3 regions of the Nocardioides cavernaquae genome follow, and region 3 is predicted to be linked to each of the others. Evidence: riboswitches for the same ligand, from Rfam matches in the RefSeq annotation. Region 3 holds a riboswitch; each other region holds the start of a gene.

Region 1 (7,030 bases), 350 kb from region 3:
CGCCACCCCCGTGTGGACCATCGCCGCCAATGGCATGTGGCCGCACACGCTGACCATTCTCGGTATCGCCGGCATGGCCTGGGCCGCTGACCGCGAACGCTGGTGGCTGGTCGGGCTGTTTGGCGGTGTAGCGCTCTGGGGACGTCTCCACGCCGCGTTGATCTGCGCGGTCCTCACCCTCGGCCTGGCAGCGTGGCGGCGCGACCCACGCATCGCCGTCTGGGCCGGCCTGGCAGGCACCGCCACACTTGGGGGGCTGAGCGCTTGGAACCAGTGGATGTACGGGACCTGGGACCCGACCGCGGGCTACCGCACCGGCGACTTCACCGCGTACGCCGGAACCCACCTTGTCGACATCAGCAATCACCTCGGCTTCTGGATCTCACCTGATCGTGGCCTGCTGGTCTGGACTCCAATGCTGCTCGTCCTTGCTCCGGCACTGGCCCGGGGCTGGCGCGACCTGCCCGACTGGTCGCGCTGGTTGTTCGTCGGTGGCGTCGCGTATCAACTTCTGCAAGGTGCCCTGAACAGGTTCAGCGGCGGTGACGCCTTCTACGGTTACCGCCTTGGGCTCGAGCTCCTCGTCTGCGCGACGCCTGCACTTGCGTTGTCCGCAACGCGGCTGAGCCCACTCGGTCGCAGGCTCGCGGTGCCAGTTGGGGCATTCCAGTTCGCGATGATCGCTGCAGGAGCGTCTGGCAACTCCTACTTCGTTCCGGCCGAGGAGGTGTGGACCAGCAACAGCTTCATCGATGGGATCAGGCAGAACCCGGCAGGGTTCGGCAGCATCGCTGCACTCAGCTTCTTCGCTGCGCTCCTGTTCGTCAGGATCTGGAGTGAGCCCACGCTGAGTTCCTCACCGAAGGACGATCATGAATGAGTTTCGAAGGGACCCGGTCAGCTGGATCGTGCGGCGCGGAGCACCGGCAGCTGCGCTGATCGCGCTGATCGCGCTGGCCATCCGGATTGCCATCCATGGCCTGACCAACGACGACACGTTCTTCCACCTGCGCATCGGAGACGAGTTCCTGCGTGGTCGCTGGGATCTCGACGAACCAGGCTCGCTCACCAGCTACGGGACCCGGGATTGGGTCCCCACCCAGTGGCTCTCCGAGGTAGTCATGGCCGGAGCGGAGGACCTCGCGGGCACCGGCGGCATCGTCTGGCTGTTCGGCACGATCTTCGTTGCCTACGCGCTCACCCTGTACGCCGTAGCCCGCATCAGCGCACCACCGATCGTGGCGATCCTTGTGGCGGGCGCCGCGTTCGTGGGGTCCGGCGGAGGGCTGAGCGCGCGCCCCCAGGTGATGAGCTATCTGTTCGCCGCACTTGTGACGGCCGCCTGGCTCGGCACGATGCGCGATGGTCGCGTCCGGTGGTGGATCATCCCGCTCACCTGGCTCTGGGCGATGCTCCACGGGATGTGGCCCGTCGCCATCGTCATTTCCGCGGTCGGCGCTGTCGGTGTGGTCGCCGACCGCCGCCCGGAGCGAGGCCAAGCGCTTCGGATTCTTTCCTTGCCGCTGCTCGCCCTCGTTGCGGCGTTCCTGACTCCGCTGGGGCCGCGGCTGGTCGTCGAGATCCTGACAGTGACGTCCCGGGGAAAGTACTTCTTCGAGTGGGGGCCCACCGACTTCCATGCCTTCCAGCCAGCAGTGCTGGTGCTCCTGCTGGCCATCTCGCTGATCGCCATGCTTCGCGCCGGCCCTGCACGCTGGACGCACTTGCTCCTGCTCCTGCTGGCCGGGGCGTGGGCGCTCTACGCGTTGCGGACCATCCCCCTCGCTGCCGCGATCGCAGCTCCCTGTGCAGCGCTGGCCCTCGGTGAGTTGGCGCCGAAGGGTCCACGCATCGATCGGAGAGGAGCGCTGACACTTGTAGCCCTCGGCGCCGCGGCGAGTGCCGTCCTGGCCTTCCTCTCAAGCGGTGCTCACACGGTCGGACCGGACCGTCCAGACTGGGCCGACGCCGAACTCGACAAGCTCCCGGCCGCGACGGGTGTTCTGAATGCCTGGGACTGGGGCGGGTACCTCGCGTGGCGCCATCCCGACCTGGACTTCGTGGTTTCTGGTTATGGCGACGTGTTCACCACTGGCGAGCTCGACCGCAACGTTGCACTGACCGAGGCACACCACGGGTGGCTCGATGACCTCGAGGGCCTGCACGTCGAGGTCGCGCTGCTCGCTCCCGACTCGGACCTTGCCTATGGCCTCGAGCACACGGCTGGGTGGACCGTGGTCAGGTCATCCGACGAGATGGTCCTGCTGCACGCACCCGAGTGAGGCCGCTCAGCGCGCGATCTGCTCGAGGTCCTGCTGCCAGCGCCTGATGAGCTCGGTCTCGTCGAAGCCGTAGAGCTCGCGGAGGGTGGCATCGACCGGCTCACCGCCAGAGGCCCGACGGTAGAACGTCAGCAGCTGCTCCTCCGTGCCTGCGCGCGCGAGCACCTCTGCCGCACGCCAGGCCGCTTCGTACCACGCACCGAGGTGGGTGGCGCGGGTGTCGAACTCGTCCGCCCCGGGTAGGGCCTTCGGGACCCCATCACGACGCACGCGACGGATGATCTGCCCAGCAGTCATGGACACGGGCAGATCCGTGCCGTGCAGCGCGACGTGGTCGGCGTACCCCTCGAGGAGCCACTGGGGTGCCTTCGAGTGCACTGCGTCGGTGGCGACGTGGGTGAGCTCATGCGTCATCACGAGCTGGGCCCCCGCCGACTTCAGCGCGCCGAAGACCTCCGGATTCACGAAGACGTGCACCGGTGCGAGATCTGCCCGGTCCGATCCGACGAAGGTGGTGACGGCCGCGATCGCGGCATAGTCCCCCGTCCGTGCTCCCAGGGTGCGGTCGAGGTCGGCCGGCCCGGCCGGGACCTCGACGACGACGCGCGGGTGCCCGCCGACGACGGCTTCGACCGCAGGCACGGCGCGCCTCGCGAGCTGGGCGTAACGGTCCGCGTTCGCCGCAGGACCGGCCACCAGGACAAGCGTGTCTGCCGTGCGCCGCACCTCGAGAGGTCCGGCCAGCCAGAGCGGCACGGGCCGCGCTCCCCCGCCGATCGCATGGAGACGGATCCGTTCGCCCTCCTGCGCCAGGATCATGGTGACCTCCGCGCGGGCGGGCGCGCGATCGAATCCGTCGAACCGCCAGGTGGCCTCCACCGCGGCGGCCCACTGGCCTCGCGGCAGGGTCGCGGTGAGCACCGGGTCCTCGTCGATCATCCGGAAGGAGACATCGCGTACGTCGAGTGCCTCGGCGTTGGCAGCGACATCGCCGAGCAGCGGACTGCCCCTGTCGTCGCCCAGCGCGGCAGCGGCCTTCGCGTCACGATCGGCCAGGGCATCCTGCAGCCGGGCGAACACATCCGCCGCGAGGTCGCGGCGTACGGGCTGCGACTGCGGCGCCGGGACCTGCTCCGGTCCCCCGCATCCAGCCAGCAGGAACGGGCTGACCAGCAGGGTCGCGAGGAGAGCAGCGAGGCCGGCCGGCCACGTGTGTGGACGGCCGGCCTCGGCAGTGAGCTGGTCGGGCAGCTGGATCAACCCGGTCGGACGGCCGTGGTGATCGGCATCCGGTTGAGCTCGGCGATCGAGACGACAGCGCCCGAGTGCGGGGCGTGCACGATCTTGCCGCCGCCGATGTACATCGCGACGTGGCTGATCGGGCTGTAGTAGAAGACGAGGTCGCCCGGCTGGAGCTGGCTGATGCTGATCCGCGTGCCCGTGCCGGACTGTGCGGCCGAGGAGTGCGGCAGGCCGACGCCCGCGGCGCCCCAGGCGGCCATCGTCAGGCCGGAGCAGTCCCACGAGCCGGGGCCAGCGGCGCCCCACACGTAGGGGTCACCGATCTGGGCGAGAGCGAACTGCACGGCGGCAGCGGCACGACCCGAGGCGCTGACCTCGGGGATGCGGGTCACGTTGCCACGGCTCACCTCGGCGAGGTAACGCTCCATCTCGGCCTGCTCGAGACCGTCGAGGATCTTCTTCGCGGCTGCGGTCTTGGCCTCGACCTCGGCCTTCTCCTTGGCCAGGCGCTTGGCCACGGACTTGAGCTCGGCGGCACGCTCGGCAACGGCGTCGTGGCGGATGTCGAGGGCCTGGCGCGCCTTGTCGTAGGACGCGAGGGTCTCGGACTGCACGTCGTTGTAGGCGTGCAGGGTGGTGAGCTGGGTGAGGAACTGGCCCGGGTCCTCGCTGGCGACCATCTCGCCGGTCGCCGAGAGCGCGTGGCCTTCGTACTGGGCGGTGATCGCCTCGTCGACAGCGGACTCGATCTCAGCAACGACGGCCTGCTGGGCCTTCTCGTCGGCCTTGACGTCGGCCAGGTCCTGCTCGAGCTTGTCGCGGAGAATCCGGGCGTCGTTGTAACGCTCAGAAGCCTGCTCGGCCTGCGTGTGAAGGCGCTCGACGCGAGCCTTGACGTCGTCGATGTCGGGCTCGGCGGACGAGGGCGACATCGGGACGAGCGCGATGGTGAACATCGCACAGGTGCCGGTCAGGGCCGTGATGATTCGCTTCTGGCCGTGGCGCATCAAGCGGGGGTACTCCCTCTTTGTCAACGCTTGCCGGGTGAGCTGTCGGGTTCAGGCACAAAGAAGCCCTACGCACGCTCCCCGGATCCCGAGTCCGACTCACGTGCGATGCACCCCAGGAAAACGTGGTTCCCCGGCTCCGGCTCCGCGACTTCCCCGTCACGGCGCCGAATTCAGCGTGGCGCCCGAGCCGGTCCGTGTGACCGCCTGTGACGGGCGCCTGAGTTCCCCTCAGGGTACGCGGAGGGGTCAGAGGGCGGCAAACCCGACACTAGGCCGAGGCCACATCCGGTCCTGTGAGAGGCGTCACCAGACGCAGGGGTGGGACCAGCCCTGAGCCAGCCAGGACGTCGAGCGCACGGCGCTCGTCGTCGTCGAAGGAGAGCTCGGGCGGCGGACCGAGGAGCACCGTCACCACGCAGTCGTGGCAGGCCAGTCCGCGCACCACGCAGGTGTCGCAATCGATGAGTGTCGTCATGCAGCGCAGGCTGACAGGCACCACCGACAAGACCGTACGTCGCAGCGCGGCGCCCGCGTGTCGTCGTACTCCGCGGGGCGAGTGGGTAAGGCGTGAATCAGCCCTGGACGGAGTTGCGGTCGACCAGCTCGATCGCGTCGTCGCGACCGCACCAGCGACAGCTCACGGCCTCGACGACCTCGGAGCGCAGCTCGGTCTCCTCGATGGTGTGGTCACCGGCGAGGTCGAAGTGCCAGTACTCGCTCGTCTTGCGCGTGCGCGTCACGTCGAAGCGGGTGAGGTTGCCGCAGCCACCGCAGCGCCAGCGGTGCGCTGCGTCGGGGATCGGTGCGCTCACTGAGTCGCTCCTTGTGTCGTCGGTGCGCTCGCCGGTCGAGCCACTCGTCGGGGAACAGCCTAGGGCCGGCGAGAGGAGCGCGTCGCCCTGGCCCGGTCCGTCCCATCCAGCTGACGGAGGCGCCATACGAGGACAGCCATCGGCAGAGCAGCGAGGGGCAGGTCGGCCCAGCCCAGAAGAGGCACAGCCTCGGCAAGGGCGTGCCTCATCGAGGTGGAGAAGAGGAGCACCCAGATGACCAGCAGCAACCAGCGCGCCCTCACCAGGAGTCCCGCCGAGAGCAGCCAGATGGCGATGGGCAGGAGGAGCACGCCGTCGTAGAGCATCGCGTGCGGGGAAAACACCACCGTCAACAGGCTGAGGACGGCAAGGTCCCGAAGGGGATCCGGGAGCGACGTGCGGGCCGCCATGAAGACCGCAATGGCACCGACTCCCAGCGACAGGATGCCCAAACCGCGTGTCGCGGGCAGGGACTCTCCCCATGCGGCCAGGGAGATCGTCTTCCACGCCTGCCCCGACCCAACGAGCTCGCGGTAGGCGGCGCTGCCGAGAGCGTCGACCCAGTTCCGCATCCCACGCTGACCGACCGCGGCAAACGAGACCAGCAACAGTCCGCTGCCAACGACGACATACCCGGCAAGGGCCCGCCAGTCGCGGCGGGCAATGAGGGCACATGGCACGAGCAGCACCAGATGCGGTTTGAAGGCTGCCAGCGCAAGGAGCATGCCCGCCCAGACCGGCCTGCCATCGGCCGCGCACCGCATCGCCGTCACCCACAGGGCCAGAAAGATCAGGCTCATCTGTCCGGCTGCGAACGCTTCGAACACCGGCGGGAACGCAACGCATCCCAGAACGACCAAGCGGCGGTCCTCACGACGAATGCCCGGCGCCAGGTGCAGCAGGCCACGGATGATGACCGCCAGGGCCAACCCGTTGATCACTGCGAAGCAGAACGCCGCCACGAGGTAGGCAAGCGCCCCGAGTGGCGCGAGCAGCACGGCGACGAACGGGGGCGCGACGAACCAGGAGAAGCCCGTCATGCCTGGAACTTCCTCCTGCTGGAGGGGTCCTTGTCGGGCAGGGTCGTAGAGGTCTGCGCCGAAACCCTCGACGAGACCGCGCCCCCCGGTCCAGTAGGCAAGGAAGTCTGGAAGGACTACCTGTCCGCCAAGGACGAGAGGAAGATCCCCCGCGGCGATGGTGCCGAGCCAGACCGTCGCGGAGAGGACGACAACGATCACGGGGTAGTTGCGCATTCGCTCGCGCGTGAACCACCTGTCTGCCACGGACCTTCCCTCGCCCATCAGCCGAGGGTAGAGCCCGGGTCGCCCGCGTGGGTCAACAATGCCGAATGCGCGGGCGAGGTCGGGCAGGGCGCGTCGTCCCGGCTCTGTCGGTGGTCCGGCCTAGCGTCAGCGTCATGAGCACCGCCGCCACACCCGTCCGGTCCCGCTGGGAGTCCCAGCGGAGCTTCGACGAGCTCGGGCGGCCGTTGCGTGACCTCACCTTCTGCGTCGTCGACCTGGAGACCACCGGCGGGTCCGCGGCCGGCGGGTCGATGATCACCGAGATCGGTGCGGTGAAGGTCTGCGGCGGCGAGGTGCTCGGCGAGTTCCAGACGCTGGTCAATCCGCACACCGCGATCCCGCCGTTCATCGCGGTCCTGACCGGCATCTCCAACTCG
Region 2 (7,030 bases), 1.6 Mb from region 3:
CGCGGGCGAGATCACCGTCGACATGGGCCGTCCCGTCCTGGGGCGCGATTCCGAGGTCGCGGTCCCGCCGCTGGCCTGGAAGGCAACCAACATCGACATGGGCAACCCCCACGCGGTCGCGTTCGTGGAGAGCCTCGACCAGGCCGGCACGCTCCTGGAGGAGCCGGACTACGACCACGCGGTCTACCCCGAGGGCGTCAACGTCGAGTTCGTCGTACGCCGCGGGTCCCAGCACGTCGCGATGCGGGTGCACGAGCGCGGCTCCGGCGAGACCCGCTCCTGCGGCACGGGCGCCTGCGCCGTGATGGTGGCCAGCGCGATCAAGGACCGGTATGCCCCGGCCGGGTCCACGCCGGCCGGAGACGTGACCTACCGCGTCGACGTACCCGGTGGCGAGCTGTCGATCACCTGGACCCGCACCGACCGCGTGCTGCTCACCGGCCCGGCCGTGATGGTCGCCGAAGGCATCACGGACCTCTGACGGCTCGGCGCGCCAAACCTGACCTCTCGCGCCACCAAACCTGACCTCTCGGCGGTCAGTGGAGGTGCTGTGTCGACGGCTGGACATCCGCTGGCCACGTCCTGAACGCACGAGTTTGTGCGAGCCGTCGACTGCGGTTGGGCGACACGACACCTCGGCACGGGCTGTTGGTCACACCCGCTCAGCAGTGTCCGGGGCATGGTGCAGATCAGCCGCCGCACCGCCCTCTTCGCGGGCGTCGGTGGAGGAGTCGTCCCGGGGGCACTCGGGGTCAGCGGGTTCGTTCGACCGCAGGCGCCTCGTCGCATCGAGCTGCCGGTCGGCGTCCGCTCCGGCGACGTCACCACCGACTCGGCAGTGCTCTGGAGCGCGGCATCCAGCGCTGGTGAGCTACGGGTCCGACTCACCAGCAACGGCCGGCGGCTCCGCTCCGTCCGCGGTGCGTACGCCGATGAGCAGACCGACTTCACCGCGCGCCACACGTTGCGCGGGCTGGCGCCTGGCCGGGAGTACGAAGCCACGATGTGGTTCGAGGACTCTGCGGGCAAGCGCGGCGAGGAGCAGACGCTGCGGTTCTCCACCGCTCCGATCCATCCCGCCCCGACGAGCCTGGTCTGGTCGGGAGACGTCTGTGGCCAGGGCTGGGGGATCAACGACGAGCTCGGCGGGATGACGTCGTACCAGGCGATGCTCGACGTCGAGCCCGACCTGTTCCTGCACTGCGGCGACACGATCTATGCCGACGAGCCGATCGAGAAGCGCGCCCTGGAGCCGGACTTCAAGCACCTGTGGCGCAGCCGGGTCGCGTTCGGTGTGGACCACGTTGCCGAGACGCTGGCCGACTTCCGCGGGCGGCACCGCTACAACCTGCTCGACGACAACGTACGCCGCTTCCACCAGGCAGTGCCGATGGTGGCGCAGTGGGACGACCACGAGACGACCAACAACTGGTGGCCCGGGCACACGGTCGAGGACCCGGCGTACGAGCTGGAGAAGAGCTGCGATGTCCTGGCTGCGCGGGCCCGGCGGGCGTGGCAGGAGTACCAGCCGATCGCGCTCGACCACCTCAACGGGCGGGGGACGACCGGTTTCGCCGAGGCCCTGATCTACCGGAAGGTGTCGCGCGGCGCGCACCTCGACGTGTTCTGCCTGGACCAGCGCAGCTACCGGGGGCCGAACAACGTCCCGGAGGGCGAGCCGGAGCAGGGGCTGATGGGGGAGGCGCAGACCGACTGGCTGATTCGCGAGGTCTCTCGGTCGAAGGCCACGTGGAAGGTGATCAGCGCCGACCAGCCGCTCTCCATCAACGCCCGTCTCCACGACGACCGGGACAGCTACGCCAACCACCTCGATCGTGAGCCCCGTGGGCGCGAGGCAGAGCTGGCCCGGGTGCTGTCTGCGTTCAAGGCCAACGGGGTGAAGAACGTCGTGTGGGTGACGGCGGACGTCCACTACACGGCCGCGCACCACTACGACCCCTCCCGCGCGGCGTACACCGACTTCGATCCGTTCTGGGAGTTCGTCTCCGGCCCGCTCCACGGGAGCACGTTCCCGGTGAAGGAGGTCGACAAGACGTTCGGCGCCAAGATCCACTACGCGCTCGGCGCGGAGACGAGGAACCCGAAGGGCGAGTCGCCGCGCGCCGGGAAGCAGTTCTTCGGGCAGATGCTGATCTCGCGCGAGGGAGCACTGACCGTCAACCTGCGCAAGGTCTCGGGCGAGGTCTTGTGGACGAAGGTGCTCGAGCCCGACAGATTGTGATGCTTGCCACATTCGCCCGAATTGGCGAGTATCACTTCCGTGGAGCGCGTGGGGTGCTCCCGACGAGCGGAGTCGGCATGAGCACGATCATCCTTCCCGAGGGCGCGAACGACACCGGTTTTGTCGCCCACCGCGGCAACCCCGACGACTACACGAACAAGGGGAAGCTGAAGAAGGAGGTCTACGAGGCCGAGATCGAGCACCTCCAGCAGCAGCTGGTCCAGCTGCAGTACTGGATCCAGAAGCAGGGGCTCAAGGTCCTGGTGATCTTCGAAGGCCGCGGCTCTGCGGGCAAGGGCGGCGTCATCAAGACGATCTCCGAGCGCACGTCGCCGCGCACCGTCCGCACCGTCGCGTTGCCGAAGCCGACCGAACGCGAGCGCACTCAGTGGTACTACCAGCGCTACATCGCGCACCTGCCGGCCGCCGGCGAGATGTGCCTGTTCGACCGGTCCTGGTACAACCGCTCGAACGTCGAGTGGGTGATGGACTTCTGCACTCCCGAGGAGCACCAGGAGTTCCTTCGGGCGACTCCGGAGTTCGAGCGGATGCTCGTGCGCAGCGGGATCATCGTGATCAAGTACTGGTTCTCGGTCTCCTACGAGGAGCAGCGCAAGCGGTTCGAGGCACGCAACGCCGAGCCGCTCAAGCGCTGGAAGCTGAGCGACATGGACCTCGCCGAGCACGAGCTCTACGTGCGCTACTCGATGGCGAAGGACACCACCTTCCAGTACACCGACACCAAGCAGGCGCCCTGGAACGTCGTACCTTCCGACGACAAGAAGACCGCCCGGCTCAACTGCATCAGCCACCTGCTCTCGCAGTTCGACTACGAGGACGCCGCGCCCGAAGAGGTGGTCCTGCCGACCATGCGCGACGAGACCTACATCCGTCCGCCGATGCACGAGCAGACCTTCGTCCCCCAGCTCTTCTGATCCCGAATGCGTTGACACGGCGCAACGTCGACGGGTAGGCCGTGTGACCGGGGTCGCGGCGAGGGTGTGACCGCGGTCGCGGCGAGGGGTGCTTGCTGGCAGCTAGCGTTCTACCTGTTCCGGCACACCGGAACGGCTCTTCGCGACACGCCTAATCCCGTCCGCGCGAAGAGGAAGCCAACCCGACGGACGGGAGCGGGGGACCCAGGTCTCCACCGGACGCGGCCAGCACCGCCGGCCACCTCCTGGGGTTGAGCCGGAGCAATCCGGCCGGGCACCTACCAGCCCGAACCCGACAGCTAACTTCGTCGGCGCGTGGAGGATCACCATGCGTATCCGCATGCTCACTGCTGCCATCGCCCTGACCGTCGCCCCCGTTGCCGCTGGTGTTGCGACCGCTGCCCCGTCCGACGCCGCCAGTGGCGCGACCTGGGACCGCCTTGCCCAGTGCGAGTCCGGCCAGCGCTGGCACATCAACACCGGCAACGGCTACTACGGGGGCCTGCAGATCAGCCGGCCCACGTGGAAGGCCTTCGGTGGCCCGCGCATCTCCGGCAACTACTGGCCGCACCGCGCCACGCGGCTCGAGCAGATCCGCGTCGCGGAGCGCATCAAGGAAGGCCAGGGCTGGGGCGCCTGGGGCTCCTGCTCCTACCGCATCGGCGTTCGCTGAAACTCGTTCGCCGAGTGCGGTCACGCGGCCTACTCTTGAAGGCGTATGAGTACTCCAGAGCGTTTTGACCTTGATGACGAGCTCGCCGCCACCCGTGGGTGGGACCCCGACGACGCCGACGACTCCGACGTGAGTTTCACGGAGTACGACGACGCGGACCCCGAGTTCGACGACTCCGTCGGTGCCGCCGACCTGGCGGCCCGCCACGCGTTGCGCCGTGTGGTCGGCCTGCGCACCGAGCTCGAGGACATCACCGAGGTCGAGTACCGCCAGCTCCGGCTGGAGCGGGTCGTCCTGGTCGGCGTCTGGACCGAGGGCACCGAGCGTGACGCCGAGAACGCGATGGCCGAGCTGGCGCTGCTCGCCGAGACGGCCGGCTCCGAGGTGCTCGACAACGTCTTCCAGCGGCGGCAGAAGCCCGACCCCGCGACGTACATCGGCCGCGGCAAGGTCGAGGCGGTCCACGAGATCGTGGACGCCACCGGCGCCGACACCGTGATCATGGACGGCGAGCTCGCGCCGTCACAGCTGAGGAACCTCGAGGACAAGATCGGGGTCAAGGTCGTCGACCGGACCGCGCTGATCCTCGACATCTTCGCCCAGCACGCGAAGTCGAAGGAGGGCCAGGCGCAGGTCGAGCTGGCCCAGCTGCAGTACATGAAGCAGCGCCTTCGTGGTTGGGGTGGCAACCTCTCGCGCCAGGCCGGTGGCCGGGTCGCGGGCGGTGAGGGCATCGGTGGCCGTGGCCCCGGTGAGACCAAGATCGAGACCGACCGCCGCCGCATCAACGACCGGATCGCCAAGCTCCGTCGCGAGCTGAAGGCCATGGTCGGCACCCGTGAGACCAAGCGGGCGACCCGCAAGCGCAACGCGATCCCCTCGGTCGCGATCGCCGGCTACACCAACGCCGGCAAGTCGAGCCTGATCAACCGGCTCACCAATGCCGGCGTGCTGGTCGAGGACTCGCTCTTCGCGACGCTCGACCCGACCACCCGGCGTACGACGACCAGTGACGGCCGCGAGTACACGATGTCCGACACCGTCGGCTTCGTCCGCCACCTGCCGCACCAGCTGGTCGAGGCGTTCCGCTCGACGCTGGAGGAGGTCGCCGACTCGGACCTGATCCTGCACGTCGTCGACGGTTCGCACCCCGACCCCGAGGGCCAGATCGCTGCTGTGCGCGAGGTGTTCGCCGAGATCGGCGCGACCGGTGTGCCCGAGCTGATCGTGATCAACAAGGCCGACATCGCCGACCCCATGGTGATCGCGCGGCTGCTGGCCCGTGAGCCGCACAGCGTGGTCGTGTCGGCGCAGACCGGCGAGGGCATCGAGGCCGCGCTCAAGATCATCGAGTCCGAGCTGCCGCGCCCCGGTGTGGAGTTCAACGTGCTGCTGCCCTACGAGCGGGGTGACCTGGTCGACCGCATCCACCGCGCGGGCGAGATCGCCTCGCTCGAGCACACGGGTGACGGCACGCTGGTCCGCGGACGGGCGCACGCCGACCTTGCGGATGAGCTCGCGCGCTACACCGTCATCTGACCCGGTGCCGCTGCGCTCGTGACAGCGGGGGATCAGTTCGGCCAAACGCCTGCGGGGACGCGGGCCTGACCGGACCATTGTCCGCGTGGGGAAGCTCGGCTCAGGTGGACACCGATGGCGTGCGTTCGTCGTGGCGCTGGTCGTCACCGGACTGCTCGTCGGCTTCCGCGTGTCCATCGCGTCCGGCTCCGCCGCCGAGGCACAGGACCGCTGCGCCCGCTTTGCCGCCGTGTCGAACGCGCGCGAGGCCGGCGTTGACGGCGCCTCGGGCCGGGCGGTGCTCGTGATCGGCGACTCCTGGTCGGTCGGTCTCGGTCTGGCCGACCCCTCCCGCTCGTGGCCCGCTCAGCTGAGCGGCGACCAGGTCCGCGTCGACGGCTTCTCAGGCTCCGGGTACGCCGCCACGGCAAGCCGCTGCGCGGGCGCGTCGTTCGCGCAGCGCGCCCGCCAGGCCGCCCGCCGCGACTACGACCTGGTGGTCGTCGAGGGCGGGCTCAACGACTTCGACCGGCCGTCCGCCGAGGTGCGCTCCGGCGTCCGGGCGGTGCTGGCCGCGTTCGAGGGGACCCCGGTCGTCCTGGTCGGGCCAGCCTCCGCGCCGGCCCGTCGCCGCGGCGTACCGAGGATTGATGCGCTGCTCGCCGCCGAGGCCGCGCGTGCGGGCGCGCGCTACGTGTCCACGAAGGACCTCGCGCTGGCCTACCTGCCCGACCGGCTGCACCTGACGCCCGAGGGTCATCAACAGTTCGGCGAGTTCGTCGCGACAGCGATCGCGCGCCGCCCATGACGTCGGTCGCTGCCGCTCCCCGTCTGCTCCGCATAGGCTCACGGCCATGAAGCTCAAGCAGGCGGCGTCCTGGCACGCGGGGGTGCTGGCGGTCCTTGCGATCCTGGCGACGGTGGCGGGCATCCTGTGGCCTGTCGGGGAGTACGCCACCTACGGTTTCGACGACGGCGGTGCCGATCCGGTCCGCATCACCGCGTATGACGTCGACCTGACCGTTCACGAGGACGGGTCGCTCGATGCGGTCGAGACGATCACGACGCAGTTCCCTGAGGGGCGCCACGGCATCTTCCGGTTCTTCGACGTTGCGGATGCGGGCACCGACGGGCGCATCGTTCCGAAGGACATGCAGATCACGCTCGACGGCTCTGACGTGCCGGTCGACATGTCGTGGGAGCGGGGAAAGCGCTATCGCGTCGCCAAGATCGGTGATCCGTCCGACTTCGTCGCGGCGGGCGCCCACACCTATCGGATCGCGTGGTCCGTCGACGGCGTCCTGACGTCGGCGGGCACCTCGGGTCAGGGCAGCTGGGCCGGCGACGACGACCGGTCGGTGTTCAGCTGGGACGTCGTGCCCGGCGGCTGGCAGATGGCGATCGACGGCGCGACCGCTCAGGTCCATCTCCCGGCGCGGCCCGAGCTGCCGCAGTGTGTCGGTGGGACCAGCTGTGCGGTGTCCGTCGACGGCAGGACGGTCAACCTGACGATCGGCGCGCTGGCACCGCACACTCCGGTCAGCGTGCGCGCTGCCCTCGACATCCCCACCCCGGACCGGGCTTCGGTGCCCTGGCCCGTCGCCCTGGACGCGGTCCTCGGGCGCAACGTCTTCGTGGTCGCCGGGCTGGGCGTGCTCGGTG
Region 3 (7,030 bases):
AGGATGACCAGCGTCTTGGTGCGCTCGGTGCGGATACGCATCGCGAGCGGGTTCACCGCGACACCGGCATAGGTGACCGCGATGCCGAGGTACTCGGTCGAGGTCTTGCCCTGCCCCGCGGAGTACGTCGGGTCGATCGGGATGCCGGCACGCGCCGCCGCCTCGGCCCACTGGACCTTCAGGTGCTCGGTCGGCGCCACGATCGTGATCCGGTCGATCACACGACGGCTCAACAGCTCGGCAGCGACGGTCAGCGCGAACGTGGTCTTGCCCGCTCCCGGCGTTGCCACGGCCAGGAAGTCACGCGGCGACTCGTCGAAGTACTTCCGCATCGCGGCGGCCTGCCAGGCACGCAGCGAGGTCGCGGTGCCCCAGGCAGCACGGTCCGGCCAGGCAGGGGTCAGCGCACCTGGCGCCTGCGGGACGGAGTCCAGCAGCTCATCGCCAGAAAGGTCAGCTCCGAAGAGATCCGCGTCGCGCGGTGCTGTCACGCGTCGTCCCCGTCTTTGCCGCCGGGCTGCAAGGACTCCCAGATCTCCTTGCAGTCGGGGCAGACGGGGAACTTCTCGGGCGCACGGCTCGGCACCCAGACCTTGCCGCACAGGGCGATGACGGGGGTGCCCATGACCATCGCCTCGGTGAGCTTGTCCTTCGGCACGTAGTGCGAGAACTTCTCGTGGTCACCGTCCTCGGTGGGCAGCTCGCGTATGTCCTCGAGGACGTCGGTCTGGCTGAATCCGATGGGGGTGCTCACAGGTCTGATCCTATGCGAAACAAAGGGGTGGAAACGACGAGCCCCGGGGCCGGCGCGGGGGGAGGGATCGCGGCCGGGAAGCCGCGGGGAGGGTGCGCCAGCACCCGGGGCCGTCACGGTGTGGTCAGCAGGCGGGGAGGCCTGCGACCGACGCCATCGGGGACTGTCCGTCGGTGATCCGGAGATCAGGCGACGGCAGCCTTGAGGCGCTCGAGGAAGCTCAGCGGCTCGGCAGGCGCCTCGACCGCGGCCGGGAACTCAAAGCCCTCGCGGGCCAGGAGCTCGACCTTGGCGCCCTCGCGGTCGCCGTACTCCTCGAGCTGATAGGCCGACACGCGGCCGGACCACAGGGCCAGGAGCTCGTGCTCCTTCGCCTGGGACTTGCCGATGACGGCGAGGATCTCGGCGTCGGTGCCGGCCAGCGCCGCGTCGAGTGCCAGGCGGATGCCGGGCAGCTCGGCGACGTTGTCGCGCCAGGCGCCGATCACGGCCGCCTCGTAGTTCAGGGGCTCCTCGCTCATGACTCGTTCGAGGCGACCCGAGAGACGCGTGTGCCACTTGAGCGACAGCGCCGACAGGAGGTCGAGCTCGTCGCGGAACGTCTGCTCCACGCCGGGCAGGTACATCGGGGCCACGCCGTCACGACGGTTGTCGAGCTCGGCGATCACAGCGTTGAGGACATCCCCACGTCGATGAAAAGCATCCCAGTTCATGGTGTTGCTCCTTTCGTCTCATCCACACATACCGCTGGTACGTAACGACCGTACGTCGCATACTCGCGGTATGCCAACCCGGCACGCGGTGATCCTTGACACCTGTCCAGTGACCGCCCTCACTACACTCCGACCATGAGTAAGACCGAGGGCTCCGGCGAGCGAAGCGAACGACGGCCGAAGCTGCCGATCCCACGGGTTCCGTCGGTCGGCGCAGTGACGGGCATCTCCCGTCGGCAGCAGTACTCCGCCTCGACCCGGAAGGCCCTGGTCATGGCCGCCGAGTCGCTCTTCGCCCTCCGCGGGTACGCCGCGACGTCGCTCGACGCGATCGTCGCCGACGCCAAGGTCACCAAGGGCGCGCTCTACCACCACTTCAGCGGCAAGCAGGGCATCTTCGAAGCGGTCCTCGAGGACGTCGAGGACCAGGCCGCGCGTCAGATCCAGAAGGCCATCAAGGGCGTGGTTGATCCCTCCGAGAAGGCGCTCGCCGGCCTGCGCGAGTTCCTCCGCATCGTCCAGCAACCGACGTACTCACGCGTGGTCGTCCAGGAGGGCCCGGCGGTCCTCGGGCGCGAGCGCCACCGCGAGCAGGAGGACCGGTCGACCTTCGGCATCGTCCAGGGCCTCGTGCGCGACCTCCTCGGCGACGAGGAGCTCGCCCTGGACGACGACATGCTCCAGACGATCGCGCGGATCTTCTTCGGCGCCCTGTCCGCAGCGGGCGAGACCGTCGTCGGCAGCGCCGACCCGGCTGCCGCCAGCATCCGGGTCGAGAGTGCGATGGGACTCTTCCTCGCGGGCATCCGCGCCCTCGGGGAGAAGAAGCCGGACGTCAGCGGAAGCTGACGTCACCACCGGTGTTCGGCACCAGGTGCAGCCAGGTCTTGCCGGCCGGGACCGTGAGCGAGCCGGTCTTGGTCGCGAAGGTGACGGTCGTGCCGATCTGGGACTTGGTCCAGGTGCCGCGCACCGCCTTGCCGCCGTGGAAGATCACGGCGTCGCCGGTGCCCTCGAAGTGCGAGATCGGGACCGGGTTGCCTGCCGGGTCGGTGTAGGACGCCACCGAGGTCCTGACCTTGCACACGATGACCGTGTCGGCCGTGAACGTGTCATCGGCAGGCATGTAGCTGTTGTCGAGGCGGTACTTGCCACCGCTGAACGACCAGTGGGCGGTGCGCGCGGCGGACATGCGGGCGTCGATGCTCGTGGCGGCACGGCCACCCGGGAAGTCGCTGGCCTTGCCCCAGGGCAGGTAGTCGACCGGCCGGCTGGACTGCTTCTTCTGGCGCGACAGCTTGACCAGGTCCGCCATCACGCTGTGCAGCGAGTCGTGCTGGCCGTCACTGACCCGCGCGACGGCAGGGTTGCTCATGTCGGCGAACTTCACGCCGGCCTCGGCGAGGCCCTGGAGGGTCACGCCCGCGGCGCCCGACGTGACGATCTCGGCACCGAGCGGCTTGGCGATCCCGATGTCGGTGAGGCGCATCGACCGGACCGGGCCCACCTTGCGCGGCAGCTGCGACTGGAAGAAGGCCGCGAGCCGGGTGATGCCACCCTCGACCAGCTCCTCGACGACAAGGTCGGCCTTGCCGAGGCCCACCTGCGGGTTGCTCGCCGCGGTGTTGTCGATCTTGACGATGTACGCCGGGGACTTGGGCGACTTGCCGTCGGGGACCTGCTGCCCGGTCAGCGGCCAGGTCTCGACCACGGCGGGCTTGCCCTCAGGAGAACCACCATCGGCACCCGGCTGGTCGCTGCCTCCACCCCCACAGCCGGCCAACAGCAGGCTGGCGGCAACAGTGGCGGCGAGGGACATGCGGGTGCGGCGCACGGTGTGGCTCCGATCGTCAGGCAGTTCCATGGCAGGCGGTCGCCCAAAGTCTGAGGGCGCGCCGCCACCCTTCGGTGGAGGCGCGCCCTCAAACTCCCGAGAAGGACTCGATCAGCCGCGCAGCGTGTAGGCGGTCCACGAGGTCGTCCACGGCGTGCGGATGCTGACGCGCTTGCCGGAGCTCGGCGCGTCGAGCATCAGGACACGCCCGTCCTTGCGGCCGACGAAGATGCCGATGTGGCCGCTGAAGTACATGAGGTCGCCGGGGCGCAGGTTGGACTTGGAGATGCGACGGGCGTACGACGCCTGGCCGCTCGAGGTGCGCGGCACGGAGATGCCGGCCTTGCGCATCGAGTAGTAGATGAGGCCCGAGCAGTCGAACGCACCGGGACCGGCCGCGCCGTAGCGGTACGGGTCGCCGATCTGGTTCTTGGCGATGCGGAGACCGGTCGCGATCTTCTGCGAGCGAGTGAGGGCGTCGGCCTCAGGGGCAACGGCGACCTGGGTCAACGCGAGGCCGCTCATCATGAGCAGCAGGACGAACGGGAGCGCAAAAAAACTACGCATGCGAGAAATCGCAGGCATGGGGGTATTCCTTTCCCACGCCTGTGAGGTGAGCTGTCGGGTTAGAGCTGGAAAGTGCCCCGCCACCTAGGTGGCTTCACCCCGAGCGATCCGGAGACCGCGTGGAACCTGTGGGTCCCCCACTCCTGCCCAATGTCGATGACAAGGAACGCGACCGCGGGGCAGGACTCGGCGTACTCGGTCGCGCTGTGTTCAGTTGTTGGTCCAAAAACCGTAAGCGGACTCGGGTCTGTATTGCCAACTCAGACCGCTGATTTGGCATGTGATCTGGGTCCCGTGACGCAGGCAACCCGGCCCGCTGAGATCGGGCCGGGTTGCAAAACCGCAGGTCAGCAGCTGTTTTGGAGGCAATCAGTGGATCGCGGCGCCGCCACAGACGTTGAGCGTCTGCCCTGTGATGTACGACGCCTCGTCGCTGCAGAGGAACGCCGCGGCGGCCGCGATGTCCTCGGGATAGCCGATCCGGCGGACCGGGTTGTGCTCGGCGTTGAGCTTGAAGAACTCCTCCGGCTCGAGCTTGAGACGGCGGGCGGTGGCCTCGGTCATCTCGGTGACGATGAATCCGGGAGCGATCGCGTTGACGTTGATCCCGAAGGGGCCGAGCTCCATGCCGAGGGTGCGGGTGAAGCCCTGCACGCCAGCCTTCGCCGCCGAGTAGTTGGCCTGCCCGCGGTTGCCGTAGGACGAGATGCTGGAGAGGTTGAGCACCTTGCCGTAACGCTGTTCGGTGAAGACCTTCTGGGCAGCCTGGGTCATCAGGAACGGCCCACGCAGGTGGACGGCCATGACCGAGTCCCAGTCCGCGTCGGTCATCTTGAACAGCAGGTTGTCACGGGTGATGCCGGCGTTGTTGACCAGGATGTGCAGGCCACCGAGCTCCTCGACAGCGCGGGCAACAGCCGCTTCGGCCGACGGACGGTCCGCGACGTCGCAGCCGATGCCGACATGGGTCTGGGCTGCCTTCGGCAGCTTGGCGGCAGCCTCCGCGGCGTCGGCCTCGTTGAGGTCCACGATCGCGATCGCGGCACCTTCCTCGGCGAAGCGCTGGGCAATACCGAAACCGATGCCGCGTGCAGCACCCGTGATCAGTGCGACGCGGCCATCAAAACGACCCATGACTCATTCCTCCTGAAGACATTGGCGGGACCCCGTCGGGTAGCCCCGGGTCACTCTAGAACGGAGCGCAATCTGGCGGCGTACTCCCCCGGCTCGCCGGAGGCATAGCCGTGCCGCGGCCAGAAGAAGCCGCGCAGCCCGTCGCCCTTGGTGCGCGGCACGACGTGGCAGTGCAGGTGTGGCACCGACTGGGAGACGGTGTTGTTCATGGCCACGAAGGAGCCCTGCGCTCCGAGACCGTCGACCATCGCAGCAGCCAGCCGTTGCGCGGCAGCGAGGAACGGGTCGCGCAGCTCCGCCGGGAGGTCGGGCAGCGTGGCGTGGTGGGCCTTCGGGACCAGCAGCGTGTGCCCCTTGAAGACCGGCCGCCGGTCGAGGAACGCCACGAGCTCCTCTGTCTCGAGCACCACGTCAGCAGGGGTCTCCCCCGCGACGATCGAGCAGAAGATGCAGCCCACATGGCGACGCTAGATCAGGGTGAAGACTTTTCGTCAGCATGTGACCAAAAGTCTTCACCTGATCTCCTGTCGTGGAAATGCAGCTTGGCCCGGCGCACATGCGCCGGGCCAAGCTCAAGAGGGCTGTCTTGTGGAGCTGCGGGGAATCGAACCCCGGTCCTCGAGCGTCGATCCAGGTCTTCTACGGGTGTAGTCCGCGGTATGCGCTTTTCTCGGCCCCGGCGCTTGCACGGACACGTGCGCCGACGGGCTCAGTCGGGATTAAGTCCCGATCAACCCTCCCCACGGAAGTTGATCAGCAAGTCCTCTGAATGAGGCCAGGATCCGGGACGAGGACGGGTGCCCGGTCTGACCCTTCGATCACTGCTCAGGCAGCGAGAGCGAAGTCGTTGCGGTTTGAGTTGGCAACTATAGGTTTCCAGCGATCGTTAACGAGATAACGCTGGCTTCTCGACCCGCTTCCCCTGGAACTAACGTCCCAAGTCGAAACCGATCAGCCCCTCTTGAGTTTTCAAGCGTGTCGACCCTCAACGGCCGACTGCACCAGTCTACGTGCACGGGCCCACAGAAGCGGACCGGTTATCCGGCGCCGAACATCCGCGCACCGTTCTCCCAGCAGACCGCCCGCAACCATGCGTCACCCAGCTCGAGTCGTTCGAGCACGGCGACCTGGTGGGCATAGGGATACGGGATGTTCGGGAAGTCGGACCCGAAGAGCACCTTGTCCTGCAGTGCGGCCAGCCTCGGCAGGAGTACGCCGGGAAACCGGCCCGCTTCCTCGAAGAAGTCGGTGAAGACCATGGTCAGGTCGAGGTGGACCCGTTCGAACTGCTCGGCGAGGGCGAGGAACTCCTCCGACTCGGGGGCCCCGGCATGCGCGATCACCAGGCAGAGCCGGGGGTGGCGCCCGAGCAGCTCCTCGACCGGAGCGGGCCCCGTGTGCGCGCCCGGCATCGGTCCGGAGCCGGCGTGCAGGACGACCGGGGTGCCTGCCTCGGCCACCTGCGCCCACACGCGATCCAGCAGCGGGTCCAGCACCGAGAAGGCGCCGACCTGCACATGGACCTTGAAGATCTCCGTGCCTGCGGCGAGGCGCCGGGCGACGTACTCCTCCGCTGAGGGCTCCGGGTAGAACGTCGCGGACAGCAGCGAACCGGGGGTGCGGGCTGCGAAGCCTGTGCACCAGTCGTTGAGGAACTCGGCCATGTCTGGCTTGTGCGCGTAGGTCAGCGCCGGGAAGCGGCGTACGCCGAAGGAGCGGAGCGTGGCGACCAGCTCCTCCTCGTCCGAGCGGTAGCGGATCGGCCACGCACGCCCGATGAACGGCCCGGCCTGGTCGAACGCTGCACGGACCTTCTCGAAGACCCGCGGCGGGTGGAAGTGCGTGTGGACGTCGAACAGCCCCGGGACACCGAGCCTCGCGATGAAGGCGGGGAGGTCGGTGACGACGTAGTCCCGGTCGACCGATCCGGCGCCGGCTTCACACACCAGTCAGTCCTTGAAGCCCTTGAGACGACGCTGGACCGCCTGCTCCTTCTCACGGGTTGCCTGCTTCTCCGCAAGGCTGTGC

What was found. Region 3 has a riboswitch for cyclic di-AMP ahead of D4739_RS02150 (C40 family peptidase). Riboswitches for the same ligand answer to the same signal wherever they lie in the genome.
Positions count from the first base shown of each region.
Region 1: it holds a riboswitch for cyclic di-AMP, as region 3 does, so the genes downstream of both, D4739_RS00385 (C40 family peptidase) here and D4739_RS02150 (C40 family peptidase) in region 3, are expected to answer to the same signal.
Region 2: it holds a riboswitch for cyclic di-AMP, as region 3 does, so the genes downstream of both, D4739_RS09615 (transglycosylase family protein) here and D4739_RS02150 (C40 family peptidase) in region 3, are expected to answer to the same signal.

Region 1 is NZ_QYRP01000002.1:61,324-68,353, forward strand. It holds gene D4739_RS00370 (hypothetical protein) at 1-880, shown strand, start outside; gene D4739_RS00375 (hypothetical protein) at 873-2,282, shown strand; gene D4739_RS00380 (hypothetical protein) at 2,289-3,542, opposite strand; gene D4739_RS00385 (C40 family peptidase) at 3,539-4,531, opposite strand; cyclic di-AMP (ydaO/yuaA leader) riboswitch at 4,543-4,720, opposite strand; gene D4739_RS00390 (hypothetical protein) at 4,803-5,009, opposite strand; gene D4739_RS00395 (hypothetical protein) at 5,107-5,346, opposite strand; gene D4739_RS00400 (glycosyltransferase family 87 protein) at 5,406-6,386, opposite strand; gene D4739_RS00405 (DEDD exonuclease domain-containing protein) at 6,767-7,030, shown strand, end outside.
Region 2 is NZ_QYRP01000002.1:1,966,908-1,973,937, forward strand. It holds gene dapF (diaminopimelate epimerase) at 1-481, shown strand, start outside; gene D4739_RS09605 (alkaline phosphatase D family protein) at 680-2,242, shown strand; gene ppk2 (polyphosphate kinase 2) at 2,320-3,177, shown strand; cyclic di-AMP (ydaO/yuaA leader) riboswitch at 3,316-3,503, shown strand; gene D4739_RS09615 (transglycosylase family protein) at 3,506-3,850, shown strand; gene hflX (GTPase HflX) at 3,896-5,389, shown strand; gene D4739_RS09625 (SGNH/GDSL hydrolase family protein) at 5,475-6,176, shown strand; gene D4739_RS09630 (DUF2207 domain-containing protein) at 6,223-7,030, shown strand, end outside.
Region 3 is NZ_QYRP01000002.1:414,688-421,717, forward strand. It holds gene D4739_RS02125 (DEAD/DEAH box helicase) at 1-332, opposite strand, end outside; gene D4739_RS02130 (DUF3039 domain-containing protein) at 488-742, opposite strand; gene D4739_RS02135 (hypothetical protein) at 940-1,467, opposite strand; gene D4739_RS02140 (TetR/AcrR family transcriptional regulator) at 1,603-2,316, shown strand; gene D4739_RS02145 (DUF3048 domain-containing protein) at 2,303-3,301, opposite strand; gene D4739_RS02150 (C40 family peptidase) at 3,413-3,886, opposite strand; cyclic di-AMP (ydaO/yuaA leader) riboswitch at 3,892-4,069, opposite strand; gene D4739_RS02155 (SDR family NAD(P)-dependent oxidoreductase) at 4,238-5,002, opposite strand; gene D4739_RS02160 (HIT family protein) at 5,053-5,460, opposite strand; RNA gene ssrA (transfer-messenger RNA) at 5,589-5,961, opposite strand; gene D4739_RS02170 (amidohydrolase family protein) at 6,040-6,948, opposite strand; gene smpB (SsrA-binding protein SmpB) at 6,952-7,030, opposite strand, start outside.